3 regions of the Candidatus Merdisoma sp. HCP28S3_D10 genome follow, and region 2 is predicted to be linked to each of the others. Evidence: predicted binding sites of a transcription regulator. Region 2 holds the regulator's gene; each other region holds the start of a gene.

Region 1 (5,354 bases), on a different contig from region 2:
TTTGTCGGGCTGTTTACCGATAAGGTAAAATGCAGAATGTAATGGGGAACGGCCTTTTCCATCAGGCTGCATACCTCTTCCAGGTAGTCAAACACCTCATGAATGTCACCATGAATCCGGGTGGCGTAATGAATGGTGGTAGGCTCCAGCCCCTTCTCCTCTGCCAGTCTCCAGACTCTGGCAATCTCATCGATGTAATCCGCGGTTCCCATGGGATACAATGCCAGCTTGCACAGTACCGGGAAGTGCTTATCCGCAATCTTTGCCTTGTTGGGTGCCTCGCCCTCACGGGTCAAAACACTGTCTCCGTCACAGTCACCCGGGCAGCCCTTAGAAAACTGTCCTTCCAGTGCCATATGCACATCCGGCTTCCATGCGTTGACGAACAGTGCCTTCACAGCGTCCGCCACATAAGGCAGCTTACCGCGGTATACGGTAGACAGCGCATCGGACTCGCTCCAGACTGCACTCGTATCAGTTCCCTCCAGCGCGCCCAGAATGATCGGCACGAAATGGTCAGTCATTGGATACAGGGAAAAACGGCAGCCGGAGATATCCAGCTTCGTTCCCCGTCCTGCCCAGGGCAGATCCGGACGGTTGCAGCCGCTGCAACAATTGTTGTTTTCCATATTTAAAACCTCTCTTTCTCTCATAGAGGTATCGGATTTCCGCAAAAATAGACAAAAAAAGAAGCTTTCTCGAAAAAAAGCCTCTTTCTATATCTATACTTATGCCAATACCTAGCCAATAAGTCTTTTCGAATCGCTTCCCTTCGCTGGTTCTAACCAGAGCAGGTTCAAAGAGTCGGCCTTATGCCCTCTCAGCTCCTAAGAGTTCCCCTAGAATTCTAATACCTGTATGAATTTTTATGTCGGTATAACTATAGCGCTTTTCTATGGAGATGTCAAGGCATAAATGGTCGTAACCGTCCTGCCGTCTAAGCCCTCAGGCAAAAACAAATACCCCGCGGCAGGTTAAAACCTGCCGCGGGGTATTTGCTTTGCTGATGTGTTACATCATTCCGCCCATGCCGCCGCCTGCGGGCATTGCGGGTGTTTCTTCCTTAATGTTTGCTACACAGCTCTCTGTGGTAAGGAACGTAGATGCTACGCTGGTTGCGTTCTGCAGAGCGCTTCTTGTTACCTTTGCGGGGTCAAGAATACCTGCGTCTACCATGTTCACATACTCTTCATTCAGTGCGTCAAAACCGACTCCCGGATTGCTCTCTCTTACCTTGTTGATGATAACTGCGCCTTCCAGTCCTGCATTTGCAGAGATATGGAACAGCGGAGCCTCCAGTGCCTTCAGGATAACCTTTACACCGGTCTTCTCATCGCCCTCTGTGGTATCAAGCAGCTTCGCTACCTGCTTGGTTGCGTGGATATACGCGGATCCGCCGCCTGCGATGATACCTTCCTCTACAGCCGCCTTGGTAGCTGCCAGAGCATCCTCCATACGAAGCTTTGCTTCCTTCATCTCTGTCTCAGTTGCAGCGCCTACACGGATAACTGCTACGCCGCCTGCCAGCTTGGCAAGTCTCTCCTGCAGCTTCTCACGGTCGAAATCAGACTTGGTCTCTTCGATCTGCGCGCGAATCTGAGCGATACGCTGCTGGATATCTTCCTTGGAGCCTGCGCCCTCTGCGATGATGGTGTTCTCTTTCTGAATCTTTACAGACTTTGCAGTACCCAAATCCTCAAGCTTCGCATCCTTCAGCTCACGTCCCAGCTCCTCGGAGATGACGTTTGCGCCTGTCAGGATTGCGATATCACGCAGCATCTCTTTTCTTCTGTCGCCATAGCCCGGTGCCTTTACACCAACTACCGTGAAGGTTCCACGCAGCTTGTTCATAACCAGAGTGGTCAGAGCCTCGCCCTCGATATCCTCTGCGATAATCAGAAGCTTTCTGCCGCACTGTACGATCTGCTCCAGCAGCGGAAGAATCTCCTGGGTTGTGGAAATCTTCTTATCTGTAATCAGGATATACGGATTATCCAGATTTGCTTCCATCTTCTCCATGTCTGTTGCCATGTAAGCGGAAATATATCCTCTGTCGAACTGCATACCTTCTACCAGATCCAGCTCGGTCTTCATGGTCTTGGACTCCTCGATGGTGATAACGCCGTCGTTGGTAACCTTCTCCATAGCGTCTGCTACCATGTTGCCAACTTCCTCATTTCCGGAAGAAACAGCTGCTACTCTTGCGATCTGATGCTTTCCGGTTACCGGGCTGCTCATCTCCTTAATAGCCTCTACTGCGGCGTCTGTCGCCTTCTTCATACCCTTTCTCAAAACGATCGGGTTCGCTCCTGCTGCCAGATTCTTCATACCTTCATGAATCATAGCCTGTGCCAGAACTGTTGCTGTAGTGGTACCGTCACCGGCTACATCGTTGGTCTTGGTCGCTACTTCTCTTACCAGCTGGGCACCCATGTTCTCAAACGGATCCTCAAGCTCGATCTCTTTTGCAATGGTAACACCATCGTTGGTAATCAGGGGCGCGCCATACTGCTTATCCAGTACTACGTTTCTTCCCTTCGGTCCGATGGTTACTCTTACGGTATTTGCAAGCTTATCTACACCGGCTTCCAGTGCTTTTCTGGCGTCTACGCCATATTTAATTTCCTTAGCCATTTTTAATTCCTCCAGTTTTTTTTTCAGATTTTTATATCATTATTCGGTCATATCCTGACGGATATGCACGCTCCGCTCAGGATGCCATTCGGCAAAGAATAATATCTTTCGATATTATTCTACAATTGCAAGGATGTCATTCTGCTTTACAATCATGTATTCCTCATCGCCAAGCTTTACTTCATTTCCGGCATACTTGGAATAGATAACTTTATCGCCAACCTTTACATACATGGTAATCTCTTTTCCGTCTACCATTCCGCCAGGTCCTACTGCTACAACCTCAGCCTGCTGCGGCTTCTCCTGGGACTTGCTTGCCAGAATAATTCCGGATGCGGTAGTCTCCTCTGCTTCAAACTGCTTCAGTACAACTCTGTCTCCCAACGGTACTAATTTCATTTCTATTCCTCCTTGGATCTTGTTCTTATCCTTTTTATTATTAGCACTCACTTACTGCGAGTGCTAACTTACGGTTATTATAGTAATGCTTTCCATTTTATTTGTCAACTGCTTTTTCGGAATTTTATTCTTTTTTTATAATTACAGGATAAAAAAATACAGTGCGGTTTCCGACCTGCTCCGGCCTTTTTCCGCACTGTACCTTTCTTCTATTCTGAAGTTATTTTGCTTCCTTTTTCAGCTTCGCCAGTTCATCGAATACCACATCGTTCACAACCTTAATGTAGGTTCCTTTCATTCCGGAGGAACGGGACTCGATCACGCCTGCGCTCTCAAACTTCCGAAGCGCGTTGACAATAACGGAACGAGTGATTCCCACACTGTCGGCAATCCGGCTGGCTACCAGGATTCCCTCGTTGCCCTTCAGCTCCTCGAAGATATGAGTGATCGCTTCCAGCTCAGAGAAGGACAGGGTGCTGATGGCAGACTTCACAATCTGAACCTTCCGCTTCTCTTCTTCGTTCTCCTCGTTCACGGAACGCATCATTTCCAGGCCTACGACTGTGGTGCCGTACTCGCTTAAGATGATATCGTCGATATCGTACTGCTCTTTATACTTATACAGGAACAGGGTTCCCAGACGCTCGCCTGCAATATCAATCGGAGTGATAATCGCCTGATAATCACGGACATTCTCAGACTCAAAGCCCAGGGTCTGCAGATTGACATTCTCCTTGGTGGACAGAATGCTTAAGAGACGCTCGTTCAGAGCCTCGTCTATATGGGCTCCCACTTCGTCCACAATCAGCTCCTGAATCTCACTCACGCCCTCACAGTGGCTGATACCCAACACCTTGCCTTTTTTACTGATGACCAGAACATTGGAATTCAGAATCTCTGTCAGCACTTCGCAGATATCGTTGAATACCACCTTGCTGGAGTTATTATTATGCAGCAGCTTATTGATCTTTCTTGTTTTATCCAGTAATTGTACGCTCACGCCGTTCCCTCCATTGTATTTTTTTCCGAAGGTGTCTGTTCTCTATCTTTTCGCCATATTTTCAAAACAACTCGGAATTTATATGAATTTTAGCACAATTCCCTCTTTTTTTCAATTACTTTTTCACAAATTTTCTGACTATTTTTCTTCGTCCTTTTTCTTCGGCATCACATGGCCGCAGGTTTCGCTGGCACAGACCAGCTTATTGCCCTTTTCTACCATATAGCTGCCGCAGACCGGACACTTCTCCGTAGAAGGCTTCTGCCAGGACATGAAATCGCACTCCGGATTGTTCTCACAGCCGTAATATTTTCTTCCCTTTTTGGTTCTGCGCAGCACCACATCCTTTCCGCACTTGGGACAGGGTACTCCGATTTTTTCCAGATAAGGCTTGGTATTGCGGCATTCCGGAAAGCCCGGGCAAGCCAGGAAGCGTCCGTGGGGACCATATTTGATCACCATATGACGTCCGCATTCCTCGCAGACCACGTCCGTCACCTCGTCCTCAATCTTTACTTCCTTCAGTTCCTTTTCCGCAGCCTCCACGGCTTTTTCCAGATCCGGGTAGAAATTTTCTACGACTGTCTTCCAATTGACGGTTCCTTCTTCCACGCAGTCCAGAAGTCCTTCCATATTTGCGGTAAAATCTGTCTCCACAATGCTGGGGAAGGCCTGCTTCATCATATTGTTGACTACCTCGCCAAGCTCGGTCAGATAGAGATTCTTGCTCTCCTTGGACACATAACGGCGGGCAATGATTGTCGTAATCGTCGGCGCATAGGTACTGGGACGTCCGATACCCAACTCCTCCAGCGTCTTAACCAGCGCAGCCTCTGTATAATGGGCCGGCGGCTGTGTAAAATGCTGTTTACTCTCAAATTCCTTCAGCTCCAGCCGGGTCTCCTTGCTCAGGCCCTTCAGCAGACGGCTGTCCCCTTCCTTTTCCTCGTCCTGCACATAGACAGACATAAAGCCGTCGAAGGTAACCCGGGACGCAGACATGGTAAAACGGTACTTTCCTCCGTCCACCTTTACCGAAGAGGTCTCATAGACCGCGTCTGCCATCTGGCTGGCCGCAAAGCGCTTCCAGATGAGCTGATAGAGACGGAACTGCTCCCTTGTCAGGGATTCCTTGACAGAAGCCGGCGTCCGCGTCAAATCCGTCGGACGGATCGCCTCATGGGCGTCCTGAATCTTTTTGCCGCTGGTTTTCGCGTTGTGCCCGGCAGACACATACGTTTCTCCATAATTGGAAGAGATATAATCGCGGGCTGCCTTTGCCGCCTCCTCGGATACTCGGGTGGAATCGGTACGCAGATAG
Region 2 (5,354 bases):
ACTTGGCTCCGGCTACCAGAGCGCCCATATCCAGGGAAAATACCTTTTTGTCCTTCAGACCCTCTGGTACGTCGCCCCGCACGATACGCTGTGCCAGACCCTCTACAACGGCGGTCTTGCCGACGCCGGGTTCACCGATGAGCACCGGGTTATTCTTGGTCTTACGGGACAGGATACGGATCACATTCCGGATCTCCGCGTCACGGCCGATGACCGGATCCAGCTTCTGATCCCGGGCTTTTTCCACCAGGTCAGAACCATATTTGCTTAAAGTATCATAGGTAGCTTCCGGATTATCGCTGGTCACCCGCTGGTTGCCCCGCACAGAGGACAGCGCCTGCAGGAAACGATCCTTGGTAATGCCGTACTCCCGGAACAGCTCCTTCATGGAAGGGCTGGGATCATTTAACATGGCCAGAAACAGGTGCTCTACGGAAACGTATTCGTCACCCATCTGTTTAGCCACATCTTCGGCGCTGATCAGTACCTTATTCAAATACTGTCCCACGTAGGGCTGTCCGCCGGAGACCTTGACTCTCTTATTTAAGGTCTGTTCCACACCGTTCAGAAACAGGTTCTGGTCGATGCCCATCTTAGCGACAAGCTTCAGGATCAGACTGTCCTCCTGCCGGAGCAGACTCATCAGAAGATGTTCCTGTTCAATCTCCTGATTGCCGTATTCGTAAGCCAGCTTTTCCAGGTCGTTTACAGCTTGAATGGATTTCTGTGTAAATTTGCTGATGTTCATAAATCTGACTCCCCTTTCTTTATAATAGGTAAAGAAATTGTTTTCTAAGTTTTTTATATAAAAAAGAAAGTCCCGGCATCAAATATACATACAGATATCTGATACAGGGCCTTTTTCTTTTTCTGTACCCATTTATAGCACCGTCCGAAGAAAAGGTCAAGTACTTTTTTGAAAATAATTTATAAAAAATCTATAAAGTGTCAGACTACTTATATAGAAAGGAAGAAAAAAATTCTTGCAAAAAAAGATTTCTAAAAAAACTATAAACCCGCTTGACAAACCCCAAGGGGAGTGCTATCTTAATGTTAGCACTCAAGAGGGCCGAGTGCTAATAGGTAAAAACAAAGAGGTGAATGAAATGGAGCTGGACGAAAGAAAACAGAAGATACTGCAAGCCATCATCCGGAACTACATGGAGACCGGCGAGCCGGTAGGTTCCAGAACCATTTCCAAATACTCAGATATAAATCTAAGTTCCGCCACCATACGGAACGAAATGTCAGACCTGGAAGAGATGGGCTACATCGTACAGCCCCATACCTCGGCAGGACGAATTCCTTCCGATAAGGGCTACCGCTTATACGTAGACCATATCATGGAAGAAAAAAACCACGAAGTACAGGAGCTCAAGGATCTGATGATAGAGCGGACCGACAAAATGGAGCAGGTATTGAAGCAGGTCGTGAAGGTCCTGGCTGCCAATACCAATTATGCCACCATGGTATCGGCGCCCACCTATCACAGGAACAAGCTGAAATTTATCCAGCTCTCCAAGGTCACAGCCACTCAGATTCTGGCGGTGATTATGATAGAAGGCAACATCGTCCGCAACAAGGTGATTGACGTGACGGAGGAGCTTGACCAGGAAACGGTGCTGAAGCTGAATATCCTGCTGAACAGTGTACTGAATGGCTTATCCATAGAAGAAATCAATCTGGCCATGATACAGAACCTGAAGGAGGAGGCGGGCATTTACAGCGAGCTGGTGGGAAGCGTCATTGACGCGGTGGCAGAGGTTATCCACTCGGAGGACGAGGTTGAGATATATACCTCCGGAGCGACCAACATCTTCCGGTATCCGGAGCTATCCGATAACGGAAAGGCCAGTGAACTGATAAACGCCTTTGAGGAAAAACAGCAGTTGACCGATCTGGTGACACAGACACTGGAAAATGAAGACCACAAGGGCATTCAGGTGTACATCGGGCAGGAGACGCCGATTCAGTCCATGAAGGACTGCAGCGTGGTGACAGCCACCTATGAGTTGGGCGAGGGTCTGCAGGGAACCATCGGAATCATCGGTCCCAAGCGGATGGATTACGAAAACGTATTGAAGACGCTGAAGACCCTGACCGAGCAGCTGGATGAAATCTATAATAAGAATAAGGAATAAAGAAAGGGGCCGACACCCGTGGAACAGGAAATGAAGAAAGAAGAGCTTCAGAATGAGGAAGCGAAGGAAGAAGAAACTGTAAAAGCAGAAGAAGCTTCCGAAGAACAAGAAAGCACCGGCGGTGAGAAACCGGAAGAAACAGAATCCGGAGAGGAGTCCGAGATGCTGAAGAAGAAAAAGAAAAAAGACAAGATGGAAGAGAAGATCGAAGAGCTGGAGGATCGTGTCAAGCGCCAGATGGCAGAATTCGATAACTTCCGGAAGAGAACCGAGAAGGAAAAGTCCCATATGTATGAAGTGGGAGCCAGAGATGTGATTGAGAAAATCCTTCCGGTGGTAGACAACTTTGAACGCGGTCTTGCATCTGTACCCGAGGATCAGAAGGAAAATCCGGTCATCGTAGGTATGGATAAGATATACAACCAGCTGATGACTACACTGACGGATCTGGGTGTTGAACCCATTGAAGCGGTGGGTGAGGAATTCGACCCGAATTACCACAACGCAGTGATGCATGTGGAGGACGAGGAGTTGGGTGAAAATGTAGTAGCCGAGGAATTCTTGAAGGGTTATATGTACAAGGATACCGTTATCCGTCACAGCATGGTAAAAGTAGCGAACTAAGAAATTAACATTTTACAATCAGAATAAATTGAGGAGGTCTCTATTATGAGCAAGATTATTGGTATCGACTTAGGAACAACAAACAGCTGCGTAGCAGTTATGGAGGGCGGAAAGCCCGTAGTAGTAGCAAATACAGAGGGAGCAAGAACCACACCGTCTGTAGTAGCATTTACAAAGACAGGCGAGAGACTGGTAGGCGAGCCGGCAAAGCGTCAGGCAGTTACCAACTCCGAGAAAACCATTTCCTCTATTAAGAGAGAGATGGGTACCAACTACAAGGTAGACATTGACGGAAAGCAGTATACTCCGCAGGAGATTTCCGCTATGATTCTGCAGAAGTTGAAAGCAGACGCAGAGAACTATCTGGGCGAGAAGGTTACCGAGGCAGTTATTACCGTACCGGCATACTTCAACGACGCACAGAGACAGGCAACCAAGGACGCAGGTAAGATTGCGGGTCTGGACGTAAAGCGTATCATCAATGAGCCGACCGCAGCAGCGCTGGCATACGGCCTGGACAATGAGAAAGAGCAGAAGATCATGGTATACGACCTGGGCGGCGGTACCTTTGATGTATCTATCATCGAGATCGGTGACGGCGTTATCGAGGTTCTGGCTACCGCAGGCGACAACCGTTTGGGCGGCGACGACTTCGATAAGAAGATTGTAGATTACATGCTTGCAGAGTTCAAGCGCACCGAGGGTGTAGACCTGTCCGGTGACAAGATGGCTATGCAGAGACTGAAAGAGGCCGCAGAGAAGGCGAAGAAGGAGCTTTCCAGCGCAACCACAACCAACATCAACCTTCCGTTCATCACAGCAACCGCTGAGGGACCGAAGCATTTCGATATGAACCTGACAAGAGCAAAATTCGACGAGCTGACCCATGATCTGGTAGAGCGTACCACAGGACCGGTTCAGGCAGCGCTGAAGGATGCAGGCATTACAGCTTCCGAGCTTGGTAAGGTACTGCTGGTAGGCGGTTCCACACGTATTCCGGCTGTACAGGATAAGGTAAAACAGCTGACCGGCCATGAGCCCAGCAAATCTCTGAATCCGGATGAGTGCGTAGCTATCGGTGCTTCCATTCAGGGTGGTAAGCTGGCAGGCGACGCAGGCGCAGGCGATATCCTTCTTCTGGATGTTACTCCGCTGTCTCTGTCCATCGAGACCATGGGCGGTATCGCAACCCGTCTGATTGAGCGTAACACAACCATCCCGACCAAGAAGAGCCAGATCTTCTCTACCGCAGCTGACAACCAGACAGCCGTAGATATCAACGTAGTACAGGGTGAGCGTCAGTTCGCGAAGGACAACAAGTCTCTCGGCCAGTTCCGTCTGGATGGAATCCCGCCCGCAAGACGTGGTGTTCCGCAGATTGAGGTTACCTTCGATATCGACGCAAACGGTATCGTAAATGTATCCGCAAAGGATCTGGGTACCGGCAAGGAGCAGCATATCACCATTACCGCAGGCTCCAATATGTCTGACAGCGACATCGACAAGGCAGTGAAGGAAGCTGCTGAGTTCGAGGCTCAGGATAAGAAGCGTAAGGAAGCCATTGACGCGAGAAACGACGCGGACTCCATGGTATTCCAGACCGAGAAGGCACTGGAAGAGGTTGGCGCACAGGTTGATCCGGCCGACAAGTCCGCAGTAGAGGCAGAGCTTACTTCCCTGAAGGCAGTTCTGGAGAGAACCAAGGATCAGACTGATATTTCTGACGCAGACTTAGATGAGCTGAAGAATGGCAAGGAAAAGCTGATGAACGCGGCACAGAAGGTATTTGCAAAGGTATATGAGCAGGCACAGGCAGCACAGGGTGCGGCAGGCCAGGCAGGCCCGGATATGGGCGCAGGTACCGGTGCCGGAGCAGGTGCTTCTGACGACGTGGTAGACGGCGATTACAGAGAGGTCTAAGCCGTAAGAACAGGTCTTGACACGGAAAATGATGTGCGTTATATTTTACAACAGACCTGTTTCCAAATAAACAGATAAACACAGATGTCCAAGGAGGGCAGCAGATTCCGGCTGCTTTCCTTGGATTTTGCGCAGAAAAATCAGAAAAAGGAAGATAGAAGAGATGGCAGAGCAGAAAAGAGATTACTACGAGGTTCTGGGCGTAGATAAGAACGCCGATGACGCGACCATTAAAAAAGCATACCGTCAGCTGGCGAAAAAATACCACCCGGATATGAACCCCGGCGACAAAGAAGCAGAAGTGAAATTCAAAGAGGCTTCCGAGGCTTATGCAGTTTTAAGTGATCCGGATAAGAGACGCCAGTATGATCAGTTTGGCCATGCGGCCTTTGAGGGAGGCGCAGGCGGCGGTGCAGGCGGCTTCGGCGGTTTTGATTTCAACGGAGCGGATATGGGAGATATCTTCGGGGATATCTTTGGTGATCTCTTTGGAGGCGGCCGCGGCAGACGCGCCAACAACGGGCCTATGCAGGGGGCAAACCTTCGCACCCAGGTGCGCGTCACCTTTGAGGAAGCAGTTTTCGGCTGTGAGAAGGAGATTGAGCTGACCTTGAAGGATGAGTGTACCAGCTGTCACGGAACCGGAGCGAAGCCGGGTACCTCGCCGGT
Region 3 (5,354 bases), 610 kb from region 2:
GATTTTATCAGGTTCAACGAAAAGGAATGCTGATGATGTACTTGCGGAGCGTATTGCTGAATTGGTTGCAGATAAGCTTACAAATAAGCTGACAATGCAGACAGGCAGTAGCGTATCAAATGGAGCTATTGTTTCAGGTAATGGAAGGGACGAGGATCATGATGAAACAAAGTCCCAATCAGACGAACCGGAATTGCTCGGGGAGGATGCACTCGATTTCCTCGATCTATTTGGATAGGCATCACAATGATGCCAAACGGATATATGTGGCATAAAAATGATGCCACATTTTAAGGAAAGCGAAGCAGGTCATATCGAAGCCGATGTACTTTTGCAAGATATGACCTGTGTACCTGCCAACAGTTTTTATCGTTGGCGAGAAGCCCTCCGCAGGAGTCCCTCGGAAGAGCGACTTATGTTTTGATGCGAAGTGTCAAAACTAATAAGGAGTTACTCTTGGAAAGAGTAACAGAACCCCGGCGGTATGCGCCGGGAACCCGCTTAGGCGGGCATAGTGAAAAAGAATGGTTTTAGAAGGGAGAAAATGCCTATGGGAAAAACAATTTCATTTGTAAAAGGAAAAGGGAGCATATCCCATAATAATAGAGATTTTATTGCGGAAAATGTAGAGCGTAATCGAACTGCGTGGAATGTGGAGTATATTAAGCAGCCAATCAGAGAAGCTTATAATCAGCTCTTTGGTGAAGCGATAGCAGAATATAATGCAAAGCAGAAACGAAAGGACCGGCAGGTTACGGATTATTTGAAGGACATAAAGAATTCCGGAAATGGAGAGAAACAATTTTATGAGATTGTTGTACAGATTGGAAAAAAGGATGATACAGGTGTCCTGGATTCAGAGGGAAATCTATCTGTGGACGCAAAAGCAGCAAGTGAAATATTAGATGAATATGCCAGAAGTTTTCAGGAACGAAATCCGAATCTGTATTTGTTTAATGCGGTTCTCCACATGGATGAAGCAACACCACATTTGCATCTTGATTATATTCCTGTAGCACATGGATATAAAACAAAGATGCATACAAGAAATAGTCTTACAAAGGCTTTACAGGAAATGGGGATTGCTCCGGCTGTCTCAAAGACAGATAATGAGACAACTCATTGGCAGGAAAGAGAACGTGAATATTTAAAAGGATTGTGTTTGGAGCGGGGGATTGAGGTAGAAATCCTTGGAGTAAAACGTGATAATTACACAATTCCCGAATATAAGGTAGCTATGCGGGCTACAGAGGAATTGACGGCAGAACTTGAAATCTTAAATGCCGAAAAACAGGAAGCTGAGAGTGTGATTGCATCAGTAGGTGCTGAAATTGCAGATGCAAGGGAAGAAGTTGAAGAAAGCAAAAAGCATCTTGATGAAATAAATGAGCAAATCGAAGACAGGGAAAAACGCTATGCAGTATATGAAAAGAAAATTGATAAAGTATTGGCTGCTGGAAAGCCTGTTGCAAAGGAACTTGCGGTGATTCGTAAGAATGCAAAACAGCTTCCCTCTATTCTTGGAAGTGAGCCATCAGTCAAAATTTCTGAGAAAGATTTCAACCGTCTTATTGATATGGCGCAGGCACCAGGGACTTTGGAAAAATTAAATGAAATCTATGATCGGGAACTGGAACACATGCAGGGGATAATTGATGACCTAATGGTTCAAGTGAAAACATGGAAGGATAAAGTACTGCAATATGATAAGTTCTTTAATGTAAAAGGATTAGTGGAAGAGTTCAAGGAATTTGTAAGGCCGAAGTCTATAAAAGAGCGGATGGAGGCTAAGCAGAAGGTTGTTGAAAAACAGAAATGCGAACAGGTAGTGAATTCTACAGCGAGGAGGGAAAAGGACATTGCAATATAAATATCAATGTCTGTTCGATGAGGGGATTTAGGGTAGCCTTGTTTAGAAATTAGTCATCATAGCAACGAGGATGAGTTAAAGGAATTATTCATTAAGGCAGCCAACAAGTTATTTTCTGAAAGAGATGAGATTCTTGCTAACACCAAAGTTATGATGGAAATGGTCTGTGAGACGGATTCACTTGACAGGAATTTACAGGATAGCATCACAGAACTTAATATCATCTCGGAGCAGATGCAGATTGCCATTGCAGAGAACAGCCGTGTGGCATTAGACCAAGATGAGTATGAAAAACGCTATGCCGAACTTACGGCAAGGTATGAAAAGTCAAAAGCTAAGTATGATGACATCGCCGAGCAGATAGAAAGCAAGAAGGCGAAGAGAGAATTGTTCAAAGGGTTCATTCGCACTTTGGAGAAGCAGGACGGCTTAACCTGCGAGTTCGATGCCGGGATTTGGAGCAGCCTTGTGCAGGAAGTGGTTGTAAAAGCTAAGGATGATATAAGATTCATATTCAAGAATGGATTTGAAGTAAGAGTATAGAAATAGGATTTGATGGCACTCGGGCAGTCAAATACTGGGGTGGTTTATGTGGAAAAAATGTAGGCGATATGATATGATAAATGATAAGATGTCCCATGAAAAAAATTTTGATGGATTAATTTGATATTTTGTAAAAAGAGTAAAAACAAAATAGGAGTGAAATTTTGATGAATATTGAAAAAAATTTGAGAGGTGGAAAGTTTAATCGTCTTCTTGAAAAAGCTATGGTTGATGTAAAAAATAAGACAAACCTAAACAGATTGGAACTGGAAGTTGTTTATTTGCTATCTCATTATGATGATATAACAACATTGACGGATATATGTCGGTACACGCAGATGAATAAAGGTCATATGTCTACTACTTTAGAGAATCTTGTTAAACAAGGATACATTGTATGCAAAAGAGATGATAAAGATCGTAGATATGTGAAATATGAGCTGACTGATGCGTCGGAACATCTTTGTCAGGAAATGGAGATTCTCTGGGCAGAGTTAACCGCCAAGGTGGTGGAAGGAATTGATGAAAGTTCTTTGGCGGTATTTAACCGGGTGTCTGAGCAGATTAGTCATAATATAGACAGATTGTTGGAGAATGACTAGGAATTGTTACACCGAGTAATCGGTGTGCAATTTTTTTATTTCTTTTGAAAAAATGGGTTGACATAGGTTTTTTATGTGCTATAATCCTTTTTAAACAAACAGTTTGGAAACAAACTGCTTATATATGCTTCATATGAAGCATATATTTTTTACAAAATAAGTAGCACTCAATACAAGAGAGTGCTAACAATAAAGAAAAGAGGTAATGATTATGCAGTTAAAACCATTAGGAGAGCGTGTTGTTTTAAAACAGCAGGAAGCAGAAGAAAAAACCCAGTCCGGAATTATATTACCGGATAGTGCAAAAGAAAAGCCACAGACAGCTGTTGTCATTGCAGTAGGACCTGGAAGTGAAAAGAATGGAAAGAAAACAGAAATGCAGGTAAAAGAAGGCGACCGTGTGATTTATTCTCAGTATTCCGGTACAGATGTTAAGTTGGAGGATGAGGAATATATCATCGTAAATCAGTCCGATATTATTGCAATTGTGGAGTAGTAAAATAAAAATACAGTTATTTTATATGTAGAAAGAAGGAATTAACATGGCAAAGGAAATTTTGTTTGATATCGATGCAAGAAAAAAGATGGAAGCAGGCGTTGATAAGCTGGCAGATACAGTAAAGGTGACAATCGGACCTAAGGGACGTAACGTTGTATTGGATAAATCTTACGGAACTCCTTTGATTACGAACGATGGTGTTACGATTGCAAAGGAGATTGAACTGGAAGATCCTTATGAGAATATGGGTGCACAACTTGTGAAAGAGGTCGCAACCAAAACGAATGACATTGCAGGAGACGGCACGACAACGGCAACTGTTTTGGCACAGGCTCTAGTAGGCGAGGGTATGAAAAATATAGCAGCAGGTGCAAATCCAATTATTTTGCGAAAAGGAATGAAGAAAGCAGCAGATACAACTATTGAAGCACTGGTTAAAATGAGCAAGCCTGTAACCGGAAAAGATCACATTGCAAAGGTTGCTGCAATATCTGCAGGTAATGATGAAGTCGGAACAATGATTGCCGATGCAATGGAAAAGGTTGGAGAGAATGGCGTCATCACAATAGAAGAATCAAAGACGATGCAGACAGAGATAGAGGTTGTAGAGGGAATGCAGTTTGACAACGGTTATTTATCTGCTTACATGTGTGATGATAAAGAAAAGATGATAGCTAATATGAATCATCCATACATTTTGATTACGGACAAAAAGATATCTAATATAAAGGATATTCTTCCTATATTGGAGCAGGTAATGCAGCAGGGAAGAGAAATGCTGATTATTGCAGATGACGTAGAGGGTGAAGCACTTACAACACTAATCGTAAACAGGTTGAGAGGCACACTCAAGGTCGTAGCTGTAAAGGCACCGGGGTATGGTGATGGTCGTAAGGAGATGTTAAAGGATATTGCAATTCTGACAGGTGGACAGGCAGTACTCGATGACCTTGGCATGCAATTAAAGGATATCACAGTTGATATGCTTGGACAGACTAAATCAGTTAAAGTAACAAAGGAACATACAACCATCGTGGATGGCGAGGGCAAGAAACAGGACATTGAAGAAAGAATCGCAATGATTAAGAGACAGGCTGCAGATGCTTCTGAGTACGACAGGGATAAGCTGGTAGACCGGGTGGCTAAGCTCGGCGGTGGTGTTGCAGTTATTAAGATTGGAGCCGCAACTGAAACAGAGATGAAGGAAGCTAAGTATCGTATAGAGGATGCATTAAATGCCACTAGGGCTGCTGTGTCAGAGGGCATCATCAGTGGCGGCGGATCTGCTTATGTTCACGCACAAAAGGCAGTATATGACATGATATCAAGCATGGAGGGTGATGAGAGAACAGGAGCAGAGATTGTAGCCAAGGCATTGGAGGCTCCGCTTCGTGCCATTGCTGAAAATGCAGGCCTAGAGGGTGCTGTCATCATCAATAAGGTAAAGGAGTCAGATGAGGGCATAGGCTTTGATGCAATTTCTGAACAGTACGTCAATATGGTCGATGCAGGAATTATTGATCCTGTCAAGGTTACAAGAAGTGCACTTTCCAATGCGATTAGTGTGTCATCAACCTTATTAACAACGGAAGCTGCTGTGGCAAATATTAAGGAAACAGCACCTGCAATGCCGGCACAACCGGAAATGGGCTATTAAAATAATCCATTCTCTTTTACGAAGGGAAGTGACAGTCTGTTGCTTCCCTTATTTTAAATAAAGGAGGAGTAATATGGCAGAAACTATAGGAAATACAGATATTATAAAGCTGTCCAACGAATTGATATACCAAAGGCACTTGTTTAACCGGGAGCATAGAAAAGATGTCTTTATGAAAATGAG

Evidence for each region. The regulator HrcA, encoded in region 2, represses chaperone genes, less so after heat shock. The targets are predictions, from matches to a motif close to TGTTAGCACTCNNNNNNNNNGAGTGCTAACA.
Region 1: a site for HrcA is predicted at 3,072-3,102, ahead of ACTNCH_RS05960 (co-chaperone GroES). Genes of this name have one in related genera too.
Region 3: a site for HrcA is predicted at 3,174-3,204, ahead of groES (co-chaperone GroES). Genes of this name have one in related genera too.

What each region holds. Positions count from the first base shown of each region.
Region 1 covers NZ_JBQHTG010000002.1:171,096-176,449, reverse strand. Annotated here, with positions in the region: gene ACTNCH_RS05970 (YkoF family thiamine/hydroxymethylpyrimidine-binding protein) at 1-629, opposite strand, end outside; TPP riboswitch at 751-851, opposite strand; gene groL (chaperonin GroEL) at 1,012-2,634, opposite strand; gene ACTNCH_RS05960 (co-chaperone GroES) at 2,749-3,033, opposite strand; gene codY (GTP-sensing pleiotropic transcriptional regulator CodY) at 3,254-4,033, opposite strand; gene topA (type I DNA topoisomerase) at 4,172-5,354, opposite strand, start outside.
Region 2 covers NZ_JBQHTG010000001.1:41,470-46,823, reverse strand. Annotated here, with positions in the region: gene clpB (ATP-dependent chaperone ClpB) at 1-748, opposite strand, end outside; gene hrcA (heat-inducible transcriptional repressor HrcA) at 1,107-2,141, shown strand; gene grpE (nucleotide exchange factor GrpE) at 2,172-2,765, shown strand; gene dnaK (molecular chaperone DnaK) at 2,811-4,685, shown strand; gene dnaJ (molecular chaperone DnaJ) at 4,849-5,354, shown strand, end outside.
Region 3 covers NZ_JBQHTG010000001.1:651,609-656,962, reverse strand. Annotated here, with positions in the region: gene ACTNCH_RS02985 (hypothetical protein) at 1-238, shown strand, start outside; gene ACTNCH_RS02980 (plasmid recombination protein) at 551-1,870, shown strand; gene ACTNCH_RS02975 (hypothetical protein) at 2,021-2,413, shown strand; gene ACTNCH_RS02970 (MarR family winged helix-turn-helix transcriptional regulator) at 2,581-3,015, shown strand; gene groES (co-chaperone GroES) at 3,227-3,511, shown strand; gene groL (chaperonin GroEL) at 3,558-5,171, shown strand; gene ACTNCH_RS02955 (MarR family winged helix-turn-helix transcriptional regulator) at 5,245-5,354, shown strand, end outside.